2 linked regions of the Accumulibacter sp. genome follow. The protein of the gene in region 1 interacts with the protein of each later gene in a pairwise test. Links are inferred from orthologs where the notes say so. Each region holds a gene or a part of one and is shown on either strand. Other genes may lie near its edges.

Evidence for each region.
Region 2: the proteins of kdpD (region 1) and ptsN interact in binary tests that used the Escherichia coli proteins (3 or more experiments, as listed by UniProt). The link is inferred for Accumulibacter sp. from one-to-one orthologs.

Annotation. Positions count from the first base shown.
Region 1 is NZ_JAZKUG010000001.1:4,967,841-4,980,064, reverse strand. What follows is about bases 6,149-9,400. They hold kdpD (two-component system sensor histidine kinase KdpD), read right to left. Parts: upstream 9,061-9,400; coding sequence 6,349-9,060; downstream 6,149-6,348. Other genes in these bases: kdpC (potassium-transporting ATPase subunit KdpC), read right to left, coding at 9,100-9,400; kdpE (two-component system response regulator KdpE), read right to left, coding at 6,149-6,352. In the rest of the region: V5B60_RS21100 (hybrid sensor histidine kinase/response regulator), read right to left, coding at 1-2,315; V5B60_RS21095 (transporter substrate-binding domain-containing protein), read right to left, coding at 2,334-3,212; V5B60_RS21090 (response regulator), read right to left, coding at 3,283-4,326; V5B60_RS21085 (c-type cytochrome), read right to left, coding at 4,711-5,445; more of kdpE, read right to left, coding at 5,657-6,148; more of kdpC, read right to left, coding at 9,401-9,675; potassium-transporting ATPase subunit KdpB, read right to left, coding at 9,686-11,752; potassium-transporting ATPase subunit KdpA, read right to left, coding at 11,769-12,224. UniProt on the Escherichia coli protein: Member of the two-component regulatory system KdpD/KdpE involved in the regulation of the kdp operon. KdpD may function as a membrane-associated protein kinase that phosphorylates KdpE in response to environmental signals.
Region 2 is NZ_JAZKUG010000001.1:1,837,617-1,845,397, forward strand. Bases 1-2,809 are described here. They hold ptsN (PTS IIA-like nitrogen regulatory protein PtsN), read right to left. Parts: upstream 1,727-2,809; coding sequence 1,274-1,726; downstream 1-1,273. Other genes in these bases: V5B60_RS07890 (PsiF family protein), read right to left, coding at 1-255; hprK (HPr(Ser) kinase/phosphatase), read right to left, coding at 333-1,277; hpf (ribosome hibernation-promoting factor, HPF/YfiA family), read right to left, coding at 1,820-2,146; V5B60_RS07910 (RNA polymerase factor sigma-54), read right to left, coding at 2,163-2,809. Outside these bases: more of V5B60_RS07910, read right to left, coding at 2,810-3,590; lptB (LPS export ABC transporter ATP-binding protein), read right to left, coding at 3,672-4,397; recombination regulator RecX, read right to left, coding at 4,409-4,855; recombinase RecA, read right to left, coding at 4,866-5,885; V5B60_RS07930 (type IV pilus assembly protein FimV), read right to left, coding at 6,040-7,781. UniProt on the Escherichia coli protein: Seems to have a role in regulating nitrogen assimilation.

The sequences.
Region 1 (12,224 bases):
CTCAGTGCCCCGGCATGCTCGCGCAGTGAATGCCGCGTGATCAATTGTCCGGGAACGCGCGGCGCCTGCGACAAACCGAGCAACGCCATGATCGACGTTTTCAGCTCCTCGGGACCGACCGGCTTGCTCAGGTAAGCGCCAATGCCAACCTGGCAACAGCGGCTGGCGTCGCCGCGCGCGCCGCCCGACGACAACATCATCAGCAGGGGGCTGGCAGCGGTCTTCGCTTGCGAGAGCCGACTGGCGACCTCGAAGCCGTCCATTCCCGGCATGTGGCAGTCGAGCAGAACGACGTCGAACGGCCTGTCTTCTGCAACGCTCGCGGCATGCATTGCGAGCGCCGTCGGTCCGTCCGGCGCTTCGACGACATCCATTCCCCAGAGCGTCAGATGGCGGGCCAGGATGCGGCGATTCACCCGATTGTCGTCCACGATCAATGCGCGCTTGCCGCACGCGTCGACCCGTGCCGGAGTGGTCGCGCTGCCTGGCGCGATGCCGAATGGAACGACGGCATGGAAGGTGCTGCCTTTCCCCACCTCACTGTCGACCCAGATGTGCCCGCCCATCAACGCGACCAGGCGGCTCGAGATGGTCAGGCCCAGTCCGGTGCCACCATAGTTGCGGGTGGTCGAGCTGTCCTGCTGGGTGAATGCCGCGAAGATGGCTTCCTGCTTTTCCAACGGGATGCCGATGCCGGAGTCGCGTACGCTGAAATGGATCCAGGGACGGTCGGCCGCCATGCGCTCCACTTCGACCAGGAGAACGATCTCCCCCTTCTCGGTGAATTTCACGGCGTTGTTCAGAAGGTTGATCAGCACTTGCCGCAGTCGCCCGGGATCGCCCAGCAGATGGCGCGGAACGGCGGGGTCGCAGTCACTCAGCAGCTCCAGCTGCTTCGCTTCGGCGGCGAGCGCAATCGGCTTCAGCAGGTCGCCGATCAATGCGCTCAGATCGAAGGGAATCACTTCGACGCTCAGTTTTCCCGCCTCGATCTTGGAGAAATCCAGGATGTCGTTGATGATCGTCAGCAAGCCCGCGGCGGAAGACTTGACGATGTTGAGGTATTCGCGCTGCTCGCCGGTGAGGTCGGTGTCGAGCGCCAATTCGGTCATGCCGATGACCCCGTTCATGGGCGTCCTGATCTCATGACTCATGCTGGCGAGGAAATCCGACTTGGCGCGATTGGCATCCTCGGCACGGGCCACACTGCGCCTGAGGTCGTCCGCCATCTGCTCCAACTCCCGGCTCTTCTCGCGCAGTTGCCGCTCGCTCAGTTCGCGGCGTTCGATTTCGTCGGAGAGCGAGGCGTTCAGTTCCTGCAGGGCGGTCCGGCGCAGACCCGATTCAAGCACATCTTCCTGCAGCCTTTCGGCACGTTGCCGCATGCGGTCATACATGATCGCAGCGAACAGTACGAGCAAGGGGAATGCGCTCGCGAAATAGAGGAAAAGCCGCGAGGTGAGGTGGCCGTACAGGTATTCGCCCGAGAACAGGGTCAGCAGTGACAAGGGCATGCCGGCAACCGGGGTCCTGACGGCAAGCAGTTCCTGGTCGTCTGCAGCGGCAGCGTCTGATCCTGCCGCAAGGAGGTCGGAAGGAATCCGTGTGATCTGGTTCTCGGGGAGTTGGACCAGGTTCCAGGCGACGCTCCTGCCGAGTGTCGCGTGCTGTCCCGGGAACTTGAGTTCGACAGCGTCGTCGGTGATCAGCAGTTCCTGGTATTCCTTCCCCGCCGACAATGCAAGCAGGTAGCGTGAGAGCTGCCCGAGGTCGCCCATGGTGACCACGGTGCCGGCCACGGCGTCCTTGTAGCGGACTGGCGCCGCGGCGATGATCCGCCGGGCATCGGCATCGATGAACAGCTTCGCGGCGTGCGCGGCATCCGCGAGGGAGATCGCTGCGCCACCGGGCGTCAGCGCGACGTCGACGAGAATCTCGCCGGCGTCGTCGACAAAGAGGACGCGATTGTAGATCGGCTCACCACGAAGCCTCTTTTCCATCTGCCGCCGGAAACGGACCTCGATCGCGTCCAGGTTGGCGCTGAGCCCGTACTTCAGCGACATCCCGAGGGCTCTGTTGGCCAGGAAGTTGTGGATTTCGGGGACGTCGGCAAGCTCGGCGGCACCGCTCAGCCGATCGGCGGCAAAGTCGGCAAGAGCCGCGGCTCGCCGGTTGCTGTCGGCGACGATGCGCACATCGGCCGCCGCCCGCAGTTGGTCCTGCGAATTGAACGCCTCCCACAGGAGCAACCAGGAATAGCCGCAGAAGACGACTGCAACCAGCAGTGGCCAGCGCGCGCGAAGTCGTTGCAGCACGATTCGTGACCGGGACCCTCAACCCTTCCTGGCGAAAAAGTCCGGGAAATACCTTCTGATTCCTGGATAGTACTTGTTGACCAGCTGGTCGTAGGTGCCGTCGGCCTTGATCTTCCTGAGATAGTCGTTGAAAGCGGCGCGCAGTTCCGGCGCGGACTTGGGGAAAGCGGCAGCCAGGTCCTGTTCCTCCGATATCGGCCCGAGGACCTTGATCCTGCCGGCCCACTTCTGCAGGTCGAGGATCGCGTCCGGGACGTCCAGCAAGGTCAATTCCGCGTCCTTGTTCAGCAACGCCGGCACCATTTCATTGAGATTGGTGCTCCTGGTATAGGTCCGCAAGTCGAGGCCCACTCCCTTGAGTCCATAGTTTGCCGGATCGAGACAGGTTCGCTCCATGACCAGAAGGCTCTTCTTGCCGATCATTGCCTTGGTCTCCTGGATGTCCCTGGTGAGGTTGCTGCTGCCCTTGATCGGCGACTGGGGGGAGTCGGCGCGGGCAACGAGCAGGACCTGCGACGGGAAAGTGGGTTCGGAATAGAGAAGAACCCTTTCACGCCACGGCAGCACGGTGAATCCGGTCGCGATGATGTCTCCCCTGACCGGGAAGTCGCCCTCCAGTGTCACTTCCTCGCCCTTGCGCACGACATTCTTGCCCAGCAGGTCGCGGATGACGTTGTAGAAGTCGGTGTAAACGAGTTGATAGCGGACACCGATGTGTTTGGCAAAACCCTTCACCAGATCCACGTCGAAGCCATCACCATCACCGGTCACGAAGTTGGCGTAGCGGATGCCCAGATGACGAAGCTCGCCGCGTGCCTGGATCTCCTTGAGGTCGGCCGCTACGGAATTGCCGACGAAAAGACTGGTGAAGAAGATCAGGAGGATACTGAACAACATCCTGGGCATGGTCATGGTCGGATCTCCAGTGGGAGAAGTTGGTGAAGTAGGTGAAGTCAGGAAACGTCTGTCATTCGTGCTGCTCGTCATCCGTGTCGCCATAACGCGCGCGGATGTCGAGAACTTTCTCCCAGGCATCAAGAAACACCGCCACGCATGCCGGGTCGAAGTGAGAACCGGACTTTTCCCGCAGATAGTCGGCGGCGCGGTCGACGTCCCAGGCCTTCTTGTATGGGCGACTCGAGGTGAGGGCGTCAAAGACATCCGCTACTGCGACGATTCGCCCGTAAAGTGGAATCTCCTCACCAGTCAGGCCGTTCGGATAACCGCTGCCGTCGTATTTTTCGTGATGGGTGCCGGCAATTATCGCAGCCGTCCGCAGTATGGGCGAACTGCTGTCGCCGAGGATGTCGTGGCCGATGCTCGCATGCTGCTTCATGATGGCGAACTCGTCGGTCGTCAAACGACCAGGCTTGAGCAGGATCTCGTCGCGCGTCCCGACCTTGCCCACGTCATGCATCGGCGCGGCTTCGAAGATCAGCTGCTGCTCTTCCTCAGGCAAGCCCAGCCGCGAGGCAATGAGGCGCGAATAATGGGCCATGCGCATGATGTCTCCGCCGGTTTCCGGATCGCGGTATTCTGCGGCCCTGGCCAGACAGAAGATCGTTTCGCGCTCGCGCTCGGCGATCGTTCGGGTGGCCGCGGCGACTTCCACGGCCAGCAGTGCCGCACGATCCGCGAGCAGCTTCTGGCCGCGCCGCAAGGCGGCCATGTTCTTCATTCGCGCAGTGAACTCGTGCCTGTCAACTGGCTTCGTCAGGAAATCGGTTGCGCCCGCCATCAAGGCATTGTAGCGAGTCTCGACGAGATTGTTCGCAGTCACCATGACTACCGGGACTTCGCCCATTCCCGGAATCTCGCGGAAGCGACGGACGAACTCGATGCCGTCAGGGGCAGGCATCATGTAATCGACGACGACGATATCGGCGCCGTGTTCCTGGCACCATTCGAGGCCGGCCGCCGAGGAGCTGAAACAGCGGGGCTCGATGTCTTCGTTGCGCGTCACGAGATGCTTGAAGAGCAACAGGTTGATTTCTGAATCGTCGATGATCACGGCAGTGAGTTTCACGGCTGGCGTCCTGGCTGATGGGGATCACGAAGCTGCAAGGCCGAGTGGCACGTCCCACAGGGCCGCGCCTGGGCCCTCCTCTGGATCAACGACATGGGTGCAAGCGGGATCGATTGGCAAGCGCGATCACAGGCAATGGGTCGACAAAAGTCAGCAGTCTTGGCGAGGTCGGCCTGAGTATAGGTTCCGCGTCAACCGCGGTCAATCGGAGGCTTGCACGGTGCGGCGTTGCCCGCTCCGGATGACCGGTCGGCAGGTGGACGCGGCGCTGGCGGCACGTGCGCTGCCCTGGTCGAAAAGCCGCCCAGGCTGGCCCATCCGCTGCATCTTGCCGGGGTGCCTGGCGGCCGAACGCCATTCGTCGCGGGCCTATTGTTTGCGGCTTGGCCGCTTGACGGCGCACGCCTTTCCGGGCAGCACCAGGCTCGACTGGTAGGCGGCGACCGCGAGCAGTTCATCGTCACTGTAGCTGCCGATGATCCGGACCATTTCGCTGTGGGCGCCGGAACGTCTGCCGTCGCGGATTTCCGTCATCTGGCGCAGCAGGTAGCGGTGGTGCTGCCCCGCCAGCATCGGATAGCCCTTGTGGCGCGAACCTTCTCCGTTCGGCCCGTGGCAAGTCCTGCAGGCCTTGTCGTAAAGTGCCCTGCCGGCCGCCACTTGCTGCTCGGCGTCGGCAGCGCCGTAACGGCCGTCGCCGGCCTGGATGCACAGCCCTTCGAGATAGGCGGCGAGATCGGCGAGATCCTGCGGATCGGCCAGTACGGCGGCAAAGGGGTACATCGTCGAGTTGTGCCGCACACCGCTGCGGATGTCGGCCATCTGCTTGATCAGCACGCTGCTGTGCTGGCCCGCGAGTCGGGGAACGGCGCCGTCGGGACTCCCGCCTGCCGATGCCAGGTGGCAACTGCGGCACAGCGCATAGAGCCGCTCGCCGCGCTTGCGTTCACCCTTGCGTTCCAGCGCTTCGTTGGTCTCGCCCGGCAGCGCCTGCCATGGGTACTCCTTGACCGGGACACCTTCAGGCCCGACAGGCGAGGGCGCTGCATGCGGGAGCGCCGAGGCATGGAGTGCCAGAGAAAGCGCGAGGACCAGTTTCTGCATTGCCGACTCCCTGCTGTTCGAGAATGGGCGCTTGCCATCTGGCAGACCGATCCCATGCCGGTCGCCGACAGGACCCGCTGCGGCGGTGTGTGCGTTCCCGCTGCATGGCAGCACCACACGTCATGTTGCCATAGCGCGCTTGCCCATGCACTGGATACGCGACCGCGCAGCCGCACTCATTGCCTTGGCGTGTCACAAACGCATCGGCACTTCATGCGGCAACGAAACGGTAGCCGACGCCCGCTTCCGTGATGATGTGTCTTGGCTGCGACGGGTCGTCTTCGATCTTCTTGCGCAGCAGCCCCATATAGACCCGGATGTAATGGCTGTCTTCGGCATGGGATGGCCCCCACACCGCCTTGAGCAGTTGTCGATGGGTCAGAACACTGTCCGGATGGGTGACCAGGAAGGCGAGCAGGCGATACTCGATGGGTGTCAGGTGCAGGTGCTCGCCCGCTCGCTCGACCCGTCGCTTGCCGAGATCGACCCGCAGCTTGCCGAATTCACAAACCGTCGATCCGTGGCCGCCGGCACTGGACCGGCGTCGCAACTGGGCACGAACGCGAGCCAGCAGTTCCGCTGCCCCGAATGGCTTCGTCAGATAGTCGTCGGCGCCCGCGTCCAGAGCGCCCACCTTGTCGGTTTCGGTCGTCCGTGCCGACAGCACGATGATGGGGACATCGGACCAGGTGCGCAGGTCGCGGATGAAATCCACGCCGTCGCCGTCAGGCAGGCCAAGGTCGAGCACCACCATGTCCGGTCGGCGGGTGCCGGCCGCGATCAGGCCGCGCTGCATGGAGTCGGTCTCGTAGACCTGGCAGCCTTCTGCTTCCAGCGACATCCTGACGAAGCGCCGGATGTTGGGCTCGTCCTCGATGATGAGAACGACGGGGAGCGAGTCGCTCACTGCAGGCTATCCTCCTCAGCGCCATCCAGTGAAGGCGGTTGGCCTCGCGGCAAGGAGAACACGAAGCGCGCTCCGCCACCGCGGCGGTTCTCTGCCCGAATGGTGCCACCGTGCGCCGTGACAATGGCGCGGCAGATCGCCAGCCCCAGACCCACTCCCGATGTCGCACTTTCCTTCTGGCCGCGCTCGAACTTGCTGAAGATGAGTTCCTCCTTCCCAGCCGGCAGCCCGGGTCCGTCATCCTCGACCCAGATGTCCACCTGATCGCGCGCGCCCGGCGCGGCGCCGATCTCGATCATGCTTCCGGCGGGTGTGTAGTTGACGGCGTTCTCCAGGAGGTTGCACAGCACCCGTTCGACCAGTACGGCGTCAAATTCCAGCAAGGGTAGTCCGTCCGGCAGGTTGACGCCAACACGATGGCCAGCCATCGTCGATCGCATGGCCTTGATGGCGCTGCCGACCACTTCCTCCAGTGGTTGCCACTGTCGATTGAGCTTGACTGCACCGGCTTGCAGGCGAGCCATGTCGAGCAGGTTGTTGACCAGGGAATTCATGCGCAGCGCCTCGTCGCGCATCGACGCCGCGATGTCGCATTGCTCTCCCGTCGGCGGCGGCTGCGTCATGGACATCGAGTCGGCCAGGCCGACCAGCGCCGCGAGCGGTGTGCGCAGGTCATGCGAGATGGCTGACAGCAGTGAATTGCGCAGGCGCTCCGACTCCATCTGCACCGTGGTCGCCCGCGCCACATCGACGTAATGGACCCGTTCGAGGGAAATGGCGACCAGCCGGGCGAAGGTATCGAGGAGGCGACGCTGCTCCGGGGCCATCAGCCGCCGCGAGTGCTTCGGCTCCAGAACCAGCACGCCGCGCGTGCGCATCGGCGCCTTGAGCGGAACATAGAGAAGTGGACTGCCGGCGAGGGTGTCGGTGCCCCAACCGGCTTCCGCACTGTGGTCGAAGGCCCACTGGCTGATGCCCACGTCGACCGCGGGCACGCCACCGGGCACCTGAATCGGTTCGTGCAGCCGGTCTCGCTCGTCGGCGAGCATGATGGCGGCGCGGGCGCCGAATCCGGTCGCGGCGAAACGCTGGCTGATTTCGGCGATCTGCTCCGGCATCAGCGCGCCCGAAAGATCGCGCGACATCTCATAGAGTGCCCTGACCCGCTGTTCGCGGCGGCTGGCGACGCGGGCCTGGAACTTGAGGTCCGCGGTCAGCTTGGCGGTGACCAGGCCGACGGCCAGCATGACGGCGAAAGTCATCAGGTATTGGACGTCGCCGACGGCGAAGGAGAATCGCGGCGGCACGAAGAAGAAATCGAAGGCTGCCACATTGAGGAAGGCCGCCGCGACTGCCGGGCCGAGACCGTAGCGAACTGCCGAGAGAACGACCGCCATCAGGAAGAGCATGGCGATGTTGGCGCGGTCGAACACCGTGTGCAGTGGCATCGCAATGAGCGTCACCAGCGCACAGAAGACCGAGCTCATCGCGAAAGACTGCCAGGGGGCGTGCAACCGGTCGAGCAGCGACTCGCCGCTTGGCTTCTCCTCCTGCCGCCTGTCGGCCGGCGTTTCCGCGCCTGCGACCTGGATGATGTCGAGATCGGGTGCAAGCTTGCCGACACGGTCAGCGAATGACCGCTTCCAGGGCCGCCAAGCCTGCGCCTGGTCGCGGCCGACAAGGACCTTCGACAGGTTGTGGTCGCGCGCATAGTCGATGATGGTCGCGATCGGGTCGCTGCCTGGCAGGCTGGCCGTTTCTGCCCCCATCTCCTGTGCCAGCTTGAGACTCCTGAGGATCTGCAAGCGCCGCTTGTCCGAGAGATGTCGCAGTTTCGGCGTCTCGACGTAGATCACGTGCCACGGCACGTCGAGCTTGGCGGCAATGCGGGCGGCGCTGCGGATGATTCGGTCACTGCCATCTCCCGGGCCGATGCAGGCCAGCAGCGATTCACTGGTGTGCCAGGCGCGGGTGACCGATCGGTCACGCCGATACTGGATCATTTCGCTGTCAACGCGGTCGGCGGTGCGGCGCAGTGCGAGTTCACGCAGCGCGATCAGGTTGCCCTTGCGGAAGAAATTCTGGATCGCGCGCTCGGCCTGCTGCGGCAGATAGACCTTGCCTTCCTTGAGGCGCTGCAGCAGTTCGTCCGGCGTCAGGTCGACGAGAACGACTTCATCGGCGGCATCGAAGACATGGTCCGGAACGGTCTCCCAGACCCGGATGCCGGTAATGCCACCGACCACGTCATTGAGGGTCTCCAGGTGCTGCACGTTGACGGTCGAATAGACGTCGATACCGGACGACTGCAGTTCCTCGACATCCTGCCAGCGTTTGGCGTGGCGCGAACCCGGCACGTTGGAATGGGCGAGTTCGTCGACCAGGAGAAGGGCGGGCTTGCGCGCCAGCGCTCCGTCGATGTCGAACTCCGGCAGCACCCGGTCACGGTAGGCCGCCGCCTTCAGCGGCAGACGCTCCAGTCCCGTCAGCAAGGCTTCCGTCTCCTTGCGGCCGTGGGTTTCGACGACACCGATGACGACGTCCGTGCCTTGCTCGGCCTGCTGGCGCGCGGCCGACAGCATGGCGTAGGTCTTGCCGACACCCGCCGAGGCGCCGAAGAAAATCTTCAGCTTGCCGCGGGCGGCGCGCATCTCCTCGTCCTTGATCCGGTCGAGGATCAGGTCGGGATCGGGGCGGCCGTCCTTCATTTCCCGTCCGAGCTGCGGCGCCATACGGGTTGTGCCCGCTCAACGCGCATGTGCGTCGAGCGCGAGGTTGAGCTTGAGGACATGGACGCGCGCTTCGCCGAAGACGCCGAACTCGCGACCCTCGGTATTCTCGGCGAGCAACTGCCGTACGGTCGTTACCTCGAGGTGGCGGGTACGGGCGACGCGCTCGGCCTGGTAGTCGGCAGCGGCCGGGCTGATGTGCGGGTCGAGACCGCTGGCCGACGCCGTCACCAGGTCGATCGGTACGGGGCGCCGGTTGCCCGGGTCGGCGGCATGCAGCGCCGCGACCCGAGCCTTGACGGCATCGGCGAGGGCCGGGTTCAAGGGTCCCTGGTTCGAGCCCGATGATGCGGCGGCGTTGTAGGGCTGCGGCGCCGTTGCCGACGGGCGGCCCCAGAAGTACTTCGGATCGCTGAAATCCTGGCCGATCAGTGCCGAGCCGATCGGCTTCCCATCCCGGATGATCAGGCTGCCGGCGGCGGCATCGGGAAAGGCGATCCGCGCCACGCCGGTGACCAGCATCGGATAGAGGAGACCGGTGACGACCGACAACAATACGAACAGGGAGATGGCAGGGCGCAGCAAGGCTTTCATGGATGCCTCCTCAGGCAAGACCGGCGGCGGCCAGCGCCATGTCGATCAGCTTGATACCGATGAAGGGGGCGACCAGGCCACCGAGGCCATAGATCGCCAGATTGCGACGCAGCAGGGTCGCTGCGCCGACGGCGTGGTAGCGAATCCCCTTGAGGGCCAGCGGAATCAGCGCAATGATGATCAGTGCGTTGAAGATGACCGCCGAGAGGATCGCCGAGGCCGGGCTGGCCAGCCCCATCACGTTGAGCGCTGCAAGCGCCGGGTAGGTGCTGACGAAGGCAGCCGGAACGATTGCGAAATACTTGGCGACGTCGTTGGCGACGCTGAAGGTGGTCAGCGCGCCGCGCGTCATCAACATCTGCTTGCCGGTCTCGACGACTTCGATCAGCTTGGTCGGATTCGAGTCGAGGTCGACCATGTTGCCGGCTTCCTTCGCGGCCTGGGTGCCGGTGTTCATCGCCACGGCGACGTCGGCCTGGGCCAGTGCCGGGGCGTCATTGGTGCCGTCGCCGGTCATCGCCACCAGGCGGCCTTCGCTCTGGTACTGGCGGATCAGTGCCAGCTTGGCTTCCGGCGTCGCTTCGGAAAGAAAGTCATCGACGCCGGCCTCGGCGGCGATTGCCGCTGCCGTCAGGCGGTTGTCGCCGGTGATCATCACCGTCTTGATCCCCATCTGCCGCAGTTCGGCGAAGCGTTCCTTGATGCCGCCCTTGACGACGTCCTTCAGTTCGACGACGCCGAGTACGCGCGTCTCGTCGGCCACGACCAGCGGCGTGCTGCCGCGGCGCGCCGCCGCGTCGACCGCCGTCAGGACCGACGGTGGCATGGCGCCGCCGAGGGCCTCGACATGCTGGCGGATGGCATCGGTTGCCCCCTTGCGGATCTGTCGGCCGGGCAGATCGACGCCGCTCATCCGGGTTTGCGCCGAGAAATGAACGAACTGCGCTGCGAGTGCATGGACATCGCGCTCGCGCAGGTTGAAGCGCTGCTTGGCGAGGACGACGATGCTGCGTCCCTCCGGCGTTTCGTCGGCCAGTGACGCCAGTTGCGCGGCGTCGGCGAGTTCGGCCTCGCTGACCCCGTCGGCGGGCAGGAAGGCCGCTGCCTGGCGGTTGCCCAGCGTGATCGTGCCGGTCTTGTCGAGCAGCAGCACGTCGACGTCGCCGGCGGCTTCGACTGCGCGGCCGGATGTGGCGATGACGTTGGCCTGCATCATGCGGCTCATGCCGGCGACGCCGACGGCCGAAAGCAGGCCGGCGATGGTGGTCGGAATCAGGCACACGAGCAGTGCAATGAGGACGGTGATGCTGACTGGCGAACCCGACCCGGCCACCGCGACGCTGAACTGGGAGAAGGGAAGCAGGGTCGCGGTGACGCCGAGGAAGACGATGGTCAGCGCCGCCAGCAGGATCGCCAGCGCGATTTCGTTCGGCGTCTTTTGCCGTTTCGCCGTCTCGACCATGGCGATCATCCGATCGACGAAGGTCTCGCCCGGATTGACAGTGACGCGCACGACCAGCCAGTCGGAGAGCACGCGCGTGCCGCCGGTTACCGCCGAGAAATCACCGCCTGATTCGCGGATGACCGGCGCTGATTCGCCGGTGATGGCCGATTCATCGACCGAGGCGACGCCTTCGATCACCTCGCCGTCAGCGGGAATGGTTTCACCGGTGGCGACCAGCACGACGTTGCCGACGCGCAGGTCGTCCGCGGGCACCGTGTGCCACTCGGCGTCCGCGCGCGGGGCGCTCAACCGCTTTGCCCAGGTTTCCTTCTTCAGGCCGCGCAGTGACGCCGCCTGCGCCTTGCTGCGCCCTTCGGCGAGCGCTTCCGCGAAGTTGGCGAAGAGCACGGTGAACCACAGCCAGATCGCGACAGCGAGGATGAACGCCGTCGACTCCTGACCCGGGCCGCTGAGCGCCGGGACCGCTGCCAGCGTGCTCAGGATGGAACCGATGAAGACGACGAACATCACCGGATTGCGCCACTGCACGCGTGGGTCCAGTTTGCGGAACGAGTCGATGATGGCGGGCGTGACGAGCGCCGGGTCGAACAGGGAAAAGGTCTTGCGTGTCATGAGATTCTCCAGCGGATCATCGCGTCGGCCACAGCATCAGGTGCTCGACCAGCGGGCCGAGCGCCAACGCGGGCACATAGTTGAGCAGGCCGACCAGCAGCACGACGCCGATCAGCAGCGCGACGAACAGCGGGCCGTGCGTCGGCAGGGTCCCGGCGGTCACCGCGATCCGCTTCTTGGCGGCCAGCGAGCCGGCCATCGCCAGCACCGGCACGATCACGGCAAAGCGGCCAAACCACATCGCCAGTGCCAGCAGCACGTTGTAGAAAGGCGTGTTGGCCGAGAGTCCGGCGAAGGCGCTGCCGTTGTTGTTGGCTGCCGAGGAGAAGGCGTAGAGGATTTCGGCAAAGCCGTGCGCGCCCGGGTTGGCGATTCCGGCCCGGCCCGCCTCGGTCATCACGGCAGCGGCGGTGCCGACGAGGACCAGCAGGGGCGTCGCGAGGATGGCGATCGACGTCATCTTCATCTCCTG
Region 2 (7,781 bases), 3.1 Mb from region 1 along the record:
CATGAACTTCTTGCGTTCGTCGCCCTTGAGTTGCTTGCTGCCGGCTCCGGCGTTGCAGTGCTTCATCTTGTCCTGTTGCGTTGCCGGCGCCGGCTTGGCACCCAGACAGGTGCTCATGAAGCTCTTCCGCTCGTCACCCTTGAGGCCCTTCTCACCAGCCTCGGCATTGCACGCTTTCATTTTCTCCTGCTGCGCCTTCTGCGCGGGCGAGGCTTCCTTCTTCTCGTCGACAGCGACCGCGCTGCCGGCGGCTATGGCGAGTGCAACAAGGGCGAAGACGGCTTTCACGGCATTTCTCCTCGGATTGATGGGGAGTTCCGATTAGGCCATCGCTAGAGTTCGCCGTCAAGCAGCGCCTGCTGCTGCCGGTTGATGAAGTCACTCATGCTGTCGATGCCGCGCAGTTGCAGAATGCTGTTGCGCACCGCAGCCTCGAGCAGGACGGCGATGTTCCGTCCGGCGGCGACCGGAATCACCACCTTGCGTATGGCGACACCCAGGATGTCCTGCGTCTGCGCGTCGAGCGGCAGGCGAGGCCCGTCCGAACGGCTGGTCGGCCTCTGCAGGTGCACGATCAGCTTGAGTTTCATTCTGCGCCGTGACGCGGTCTCGCCGAAAATGGTGCGAATGTTGAGCAGTCCGAGCCCGCGCACTTCGAGATAGTCACGCAACATGCTCGGGCATCGCCCTTCAATCGTCGTCGGGGCGATGCATGCGAGTTCGACGACGTCGTCGGCGACCAGACCATGGCCGCGTGTGATCAGTTCGAGCGCAAGCTCGCTCTTGCCGACGCCTGAGTCACCGGTGATCAGTACACCCATGCCGAACACGTCCATCAGCACGCCATGCACCGAAGTCGACCCCGCCAACCGGCGCGAAAGATAGATGCGCAGCAGGTCGATCACCGCCGAACAGGGCTTCGGACTGACGAACAGGGGCGTCGAAGTCGACTGGCAGGCATCATGGATCGCTGGCAGCACCTCGACATCGTCGGCGACGATCAGCGCCGGTGGCCGTGCAGCCATCAGTTCCCGCACCTGATTGCGCAGACGCTCGGCACTGACGCGATTGCCCCATGCGTTCTCGGCGCGTCCGATGACCTGCAGACGTTCCGGGTGGATCAGGTTCAGGTGGCCCACGACCTCGGCGCCGAAATAGCCTTGATCCCTGAGTTCGATCTGTCGGTCCACACCGACGGCCACTACCCAGGTCAGTCTCAGTTTCTCGCGATGATCCTCATAGAGCTGGATCACACTGAACTGACGCTGGGCGGTCATGGCCCGGCAGCGAAGATCTGTCGGATGGTCTGGGCATCGGGAGCCTTGCTCAGCGCCTCTCGACAGCTGCGATCCGAGAAATGTTGTGCCAGCTCGGACAGTATCTGCAAGTGCTGCTCGGTGGCCACCTCGGGAACCAGCAGGATGAACAGCAGCGCCACCGGCTTGCCATCGGGAGAGTCGAAGGGGACCGGAGCAGCCAACCGAAGGAAGGCACCCGTGGCATCCTTCAGACCCTTGATTCGCCCGTGCGGGATGGCAACACCCTGACCAAGCCCGGTCGATCCGAGCTTCTCGCGTGCGAAGAGGCTGTCGAATACGGTGCTGCGGGCAATGCCGAGATAGTTCTCGAACAGCAGCCCGACGTGTTCGAAAACGCGCTTTTTGCTGCTGACGTCGAGATCGAGAATGATGTTCTCGAGGGGAAGTAGCTGGGTGATATGGCTCATGCGACAAGACCTGAAAGAAGAACGGGGGCCAACGCGAAAGGATGCAGCCGGACGGTCCGCCTGGCGATCGTCCGGCTGGCCGGGCGTTGAAGGTTACTCGGCAGCAATGTGATCGGTGATCTTGTTGCCGCGATGGTGGTCCTGCAGTTTCTGCTTGTACTTCTGCACTTGACGCTCGAGCTTGTCCACCAGGCCATCGACCGCGGCGTAGAGGTCTTCGTCGACCGATTCGACATAGACATCCTTCCCTGCCAGGTGAACAGTCACCTCTGCCTTCTGCTTCAGCTTGTCCACCGACAGAATCACGCTGACGTCGATCACGTTGTCGAAGTGGCGGGTGATTCGTTCGAGCTTGCCGGTGACGTATTCGTGCAGCGCCGGGGTGACCTCGAGGTGGTGTCCACTGACTTGCAGGTTCATGGTGTGGCTCCTTCTTCTAGATTGACTTGCGTAAACTGACCGGAGGGATATTGAGCGACTCACGGTATTTTGCGATTGTTCGCCGTGCGACAACAATCCCCTGCTGGCCAAGAACCTCGGATATCTGGCCATCCGAGAGAGGCTTCGTCGGTTCCTCCGTGGCAATCATCTGCTTGATGAGGGCACGGATTGCCGTTGCCGAGCAGGCTCCGCCGGTTTCGGTGCCGACGTGACTGCCAAAGAAGTACTTCAACTCGAAAATTCCGCGTGGCGTTGCCATGTACTTTTGCGTGGTCACGCGCGAAATCGTCGACTCATGCAGTCCCACCGTTTCGGCGATCTCGCGCAGGACCAGCGGCCGCATGGCGACTTCGCCGTGTTCGAGGAACTGGCGTTGCCTGTCGACGATAGCCTGCGCCACTCGCAGGATCGTGTCAAACCTTTGCTGGACGTTCCTGATCAGCCAGCGTGCTTCCTGCAGCTGGACGGACAGGCCTGAACCCCGCTGACGGGAAAGGATCTGGGCGTACAGGCTGTTGATCCGCAGCCGCGGAAAGGCTTCGGCATTGACGCTTGCCGACCACTGGCCCCTGAGCTTGCGCACGACCACGTCGGGAACGATGTAGCGGGTTTCCGTGCTGGCATAGGCAGCGCCAGGGCGCGGGTTGAGGCTGCAGATCAGCAGGTGGGCCGCACGCAGCGCCTCGTCATCGGCGCCCGTCTGTTTCTTCAGCCGTACGAAGTCGTGGCTGGCCAGCAGCTCGAGGTGTTGCAGGACGATCTCCTGCGCCAGGCTACTGATCATTGTCGGCGGCGCTGCGGCCAGTTGCAGAGTCAGGCACTCCTGGGCGCTGCGTGCGCCGACACCGGTCGGGTCGAGGTTCTGCAGGTACCGCAGCGCGATCTGCAGCTCGTCGAGCCCGACGTCGAGATCCTCAGGCAGGGCCAGCGCGACTTCCTCGAGTGACTGCGACAGGTAGCCATCGTCGTCGAGGATGTCGATCAGATAGCTGACCAGAATGCGGTCCCTGGCGGAGATGGATGTCAGAGCAAGTTGCCAGAGGAGATGGTCGCGCAGGGAGACGGCAGCGGCCTGCACGTCCTGGTAATCCGTGTCATCATCCTCGTCGCCATCAAAGGAACCCGCCGAGCCGGCGCTGCCGAAGTGGTCGTCCGCCCAGTCGTCCTCATCGCTGCTGGTCGAGGCTGGCGACGGTTCTGCGCCCGCCTCTCCGTCCTGGAACTCGGTGTCGGCGTGCTCAGTCGGTAACGCTGCCGGCTGCGGGTAATCCTCCGCCCGCTCAAGCAGCGGGTTTTCCTGCAGGAACTTCTCCAGCTCGTGTTCCAGCTCGACCGTCGATAGCTGCAGCAGTCGTATCGACTGTTGCAGCTGTGGGGTCAGCGCAAGATGCTGCGTAAGCTTGAGCGTGAGGGATGGTTTCATGTGCGGGACCGGGTGGGCCACCGTGTCGCCATGGCAGACTGCCCGTCTGGTTCTCGGATCATCGCCGAAGGGCTGTCGCGATTACAGGCGGAAGTGCTCGCCCAGATACACCTTGCGGACGTTTTCATTATAAATGATTTCGTCCGGACGACCGGCGGCGAGGACACGCCCCTCGTTGATGATGTAGGCGTGGTCGCAGATCCCCAGCGTCTCGCGCACGTTGTGGTCGGTGATCAGAACGCCGATCCCCCGCTCCTTCAGGAAGCGGATGATGCGCTGAATGTCGAGGACGGCTATCGGGTCCACGCCGGCGAATGGTTCGTCGAGGAGGATGAAGCGTGGCTCGGTGGCCAGGGCGCGGGCGATTTCGACCCGTCTTCGCTCACCGCCCGAGAGCGACATGGCCGGGTTCGCGCGCAGATGACTGATGTGCAGCTCTTCGAGCAGGATTTCGCTACGCTCCTCGACCTGCACGGGCGACCACTGCTGCAGTTCGAGGACGGCCCGGATGTTCTCGCTGACCGTCAGCTTGCGGAAGACGGACGCTTCCTGTGGCAGGTATGACACGCCGAGTCTGGCTCGCTTGTGGATCGGCAGGTGCGTCAGTTCGACGTCATCGAGACGGACCGCGCCGCCATCGCAGGCAACGAGACCAACCACCATGTAGAAGCAGGTTGTCTTCCCCGCGCCATTCGGGCCGAGAAGACCGACGACCTCGCCGCTGGCGACCTCGAACGAAACGTCATGGACGACCGTGCGCGCCTTGTAGCGCTTGTTCAGCATGCTTGCGAACAGGGTGCTCTGCATTTTGGAAGTGTTCACTCGTCGTCAGGAGCGGCACGCAGGACGCGCCGAATGGTCTCGGCAGAGAATCCCCGGCTGGCCAGGAAGCGCATCTGCCGTGCACGCCCGGTGTCTCCAGCGGCCGCCGGCTGCTGCCCGAAGCGCCGCAGCCAGACGCGCCGGGCTCGTGACAGCTCGTCTTCCGCAACGGCCAGGGCCGCACTGACCAGCTCATCGGCAACGCCCTTGGCCCGCAGTTCATGCGCCAGGCGGGCATCGCCGAAACGTTCGGCGCGCACCCTGACGCGGCTGCTGGCGTAACGGTGGTCGGACAGCAGGTCACTGCCGCTCAGATCGTCGAGCACTGCCGACAGCTCCTGTGGATCCTCTGCCTGGGCAGCCAGCTTGACCAGCAGCTCGTGGCGAGTGTGTTCGCGACGCGCCAGGAGGCGCAGGGCCCGGTCGCGCAGCGCGTCCGGCACCAATCGGCCCTCAGGCGATCGCGACACCGGTTCCCGGCAACGGAACCTTCACCGCAGCGCGGATCCGGTTCTCGATCTCCAGCGCCACATCCGGCTTTCCCTTCAGGTATTCGCGTGCGTTGTCCTTGCCCTGGCCGATCTTCTCGCCGTTGTACGAATACCAGGAGCCGGACTTGTCGACCAGCTTGTGCAGTACTCCGAGCTCGATGATCTCGCCTTCACGCGAGGTCCCCTCGCCATAGAGGATATCGAAGATGGCTTCGCGGAACGGTGGGGCGACCTTGTTCTTGACCACCTTGACCCGGGTCTCGTTGCCGATTACCTCGTCTCCTTTCTTGATGCTGCCGATGCGCCGGATGTCGAGGCGGACCGAAGCGTAGAACTTCAGTGCGTTGCCCCCCGTGGTCGTCTCCGGGCTGCCGAACATGACCCCGATCTTCATGCGGATCTGGTTGATGAAGATCACCAGCGTGTTGGTGCGGTTGATGTTGGCCGTCAACTTGCGCAGCGCCTGGCTCATCAGCCGTGCTTGCAGGCCGGGCAGCGAGTCGCCCATGTCGCCCTCGATCTCAGCCTTGGGGACCAAGGCAGCGACCGAATCGATCACCACGACGTCCACGCTCGCCGAGCGTACCAGCATGTCGGCAATCTCGAGTGCCTGTTCGCCTGTATCGGGCTGGGATATCAGCAATTCGTCGAGCTTGACGCCGAGCTTCTGCGCATAGCCGGGATCCAGTGCGTGTTCGGCATCGATGAAGGCAGCCGTGCCGCCGATCTTCTGCATCTCCGCGATCACCTGCAGCGTCAGGGTCGTCTTGCCCGATGATTCCGGACCATAGATCTCGACCACGCGGCCACGCGGCAGGCCGCCGATCCCGAGGGCGATGTCCAATCCCAAGGAGCCGGTCGAGACGACTGGGATGTCGTTGACCACGCTCCCTTCCCCCATGCGCATGATCGAACCCTTGCCAAACTGCTTCTCGATCTGCGCCAGCGCTACAGCCAGAGCCTTCGACCTGTTGTCGTCCATTGTCGCCCGTCCTTGTTCTTGCTTGATCGGAATTATCCCACGTTCGACGACGCTGCAGAGACCGCCGCCGACATCTTCACTATACTGTATTCAAATACAGTATGGAAGCGGGTTGGGTGCGTTGCCGTCGGCGGCGGCGCAGGCGTCCGGCTTGTCAGCGCGCCGGCCGCGGACGCTCCTGCTGAATATCCGTCAGAACGAGCAGCTCGCGTACGGCGGCGAGTTCAAAGCCTCTGCGTTCGCCCTTCCGGTTGTCGCGCAAGAGCTTGTCGAGATAGGCCGGGCAGCCGGGCGTGTCCCAGAGACGAAGCAGTTCGCGCCTGATGTGCGTCATCCTGTCTATGGTCGGCAGGCGTGTCAGGATCTGCTCGATCGGCATCCGTGCCAACTCACGGGCTGTCACGATCGGCGCGTTGAGTTGTTCGGCTGCCTGCCAGGCTGGTGCGGCGACGTTGAAAAGGCTCGTCAGCTTCAGGGCCAGCGACTCGAAGGCTGCTTGCTCGTTGCCTTGGCGATAGACCTCGAGCAGTTTCAGCCACGGCGTCACGGCCGCCATCGGCTGCTGGGCGATGAATTCCTCGAGGGCGTGCTGAGCGCCCTTGGTGCGACCGAAGGAGAGCATGATCTCGGCGAGTTCGAGGGCGGCCGTCGCTTCGTCGTCGCTCCCGCGCAGCGACGACGAAGCCGTCGGCACGTGGCCTTCGTCGTCGGCCCGCGGGCTTTCGGCAGCAATGGCCGTTGCGCCACCCCGCTGTCTCTCGCTGCCATCATCGGCGATCTGCAGTTCCCAGCGCGACTGCTCTGCCGATGTGTCCGGCGTTTGCTCGGCGTTTGTCGACGCGGCGGTCAATGGTGGCGCCAGCGACCGCCGGCGCAGGAACCAGGCGAGAGCGGCGATCAACCCCAGAAGCAGGCTTCCTTCGAACCACCAGTCGGTTTCGCGCGCGGCCGCAGCGGGCGGGCCGGGAAATCTGACCGGCGACGCCTCACGCGTCGCTCGCGACGGCCTGTCACTGTTGGCCGCGCCCGTCGGTGCCGCTGCGACGGCGGCTGGCAACGGCAGCGGCTGCGTCGCATTCTTCCTGTGCAGAGCCTCCAGGGTACTTTCGAGCTGCCGTATCTGTTGCGCGATCGCCAACTGCTGTGCTGCCTGCGTATGCAGGGCAGACAGCAGCTGGTACTCGATGCGCAACATGGCCCGCTGGCTTTCGTTGCTCTTCCCGAGCAGTTCGGTCGACAGGCGGGTGCTCAGCCGCAAGGGATGCTCGTCGCCCGGAAGGGCCTTCACGACCTCGTCCTCGCCCGAAAGCAGGAGGCGGTCGCCGGCCCTGCCGGAGGCAGTCGTACGGCGAGAAGGCTCGCGCGGCGGCGCTGAGGCCCCCGCAACCGCGGTTGCGACGGTTGCGACCGCTGCTGACGGGCGGCCGGGCGAGCCCTCGGCGGCGGCAGGTGTCGCCAGCGGCACCGGGGCCAGAGCGGACGCGGGCAACTGCCGTTCGCGGGTTTGTGGCCGCGCGAGGGTCGCCGGCTGCGCGCGGCGATTCGCAGGGTCGATCAGCAGGACGTAGTTGCGGCCAGTTTCTGCACCACAACCAACCCGCACGTTGACCTGCAACAGCGGCTCATTGATCGTCTGCTCGGAGGAGATGCGCAGGTGCCGGCGGCCAGCGCTCTCCTCGACCGTCAGGCGGGCATTGCGCAGGGTCGGCAGATCCCCCTCGCCCGTCGGCGCCAAGCGGAAGCACTCGGCCTGCATCCTTTTTTCATCGCTGGCACCGCTTGCCATCTCGACCACCGCCTCGAAGCGCGAGCCGAGCGTCGAGAGCACGGTCATCTTTCCCAGAGTGGCGCCCTGCGCGGTCCCTGTCGACCAGACGACCAGCGGCGGAAGGATGG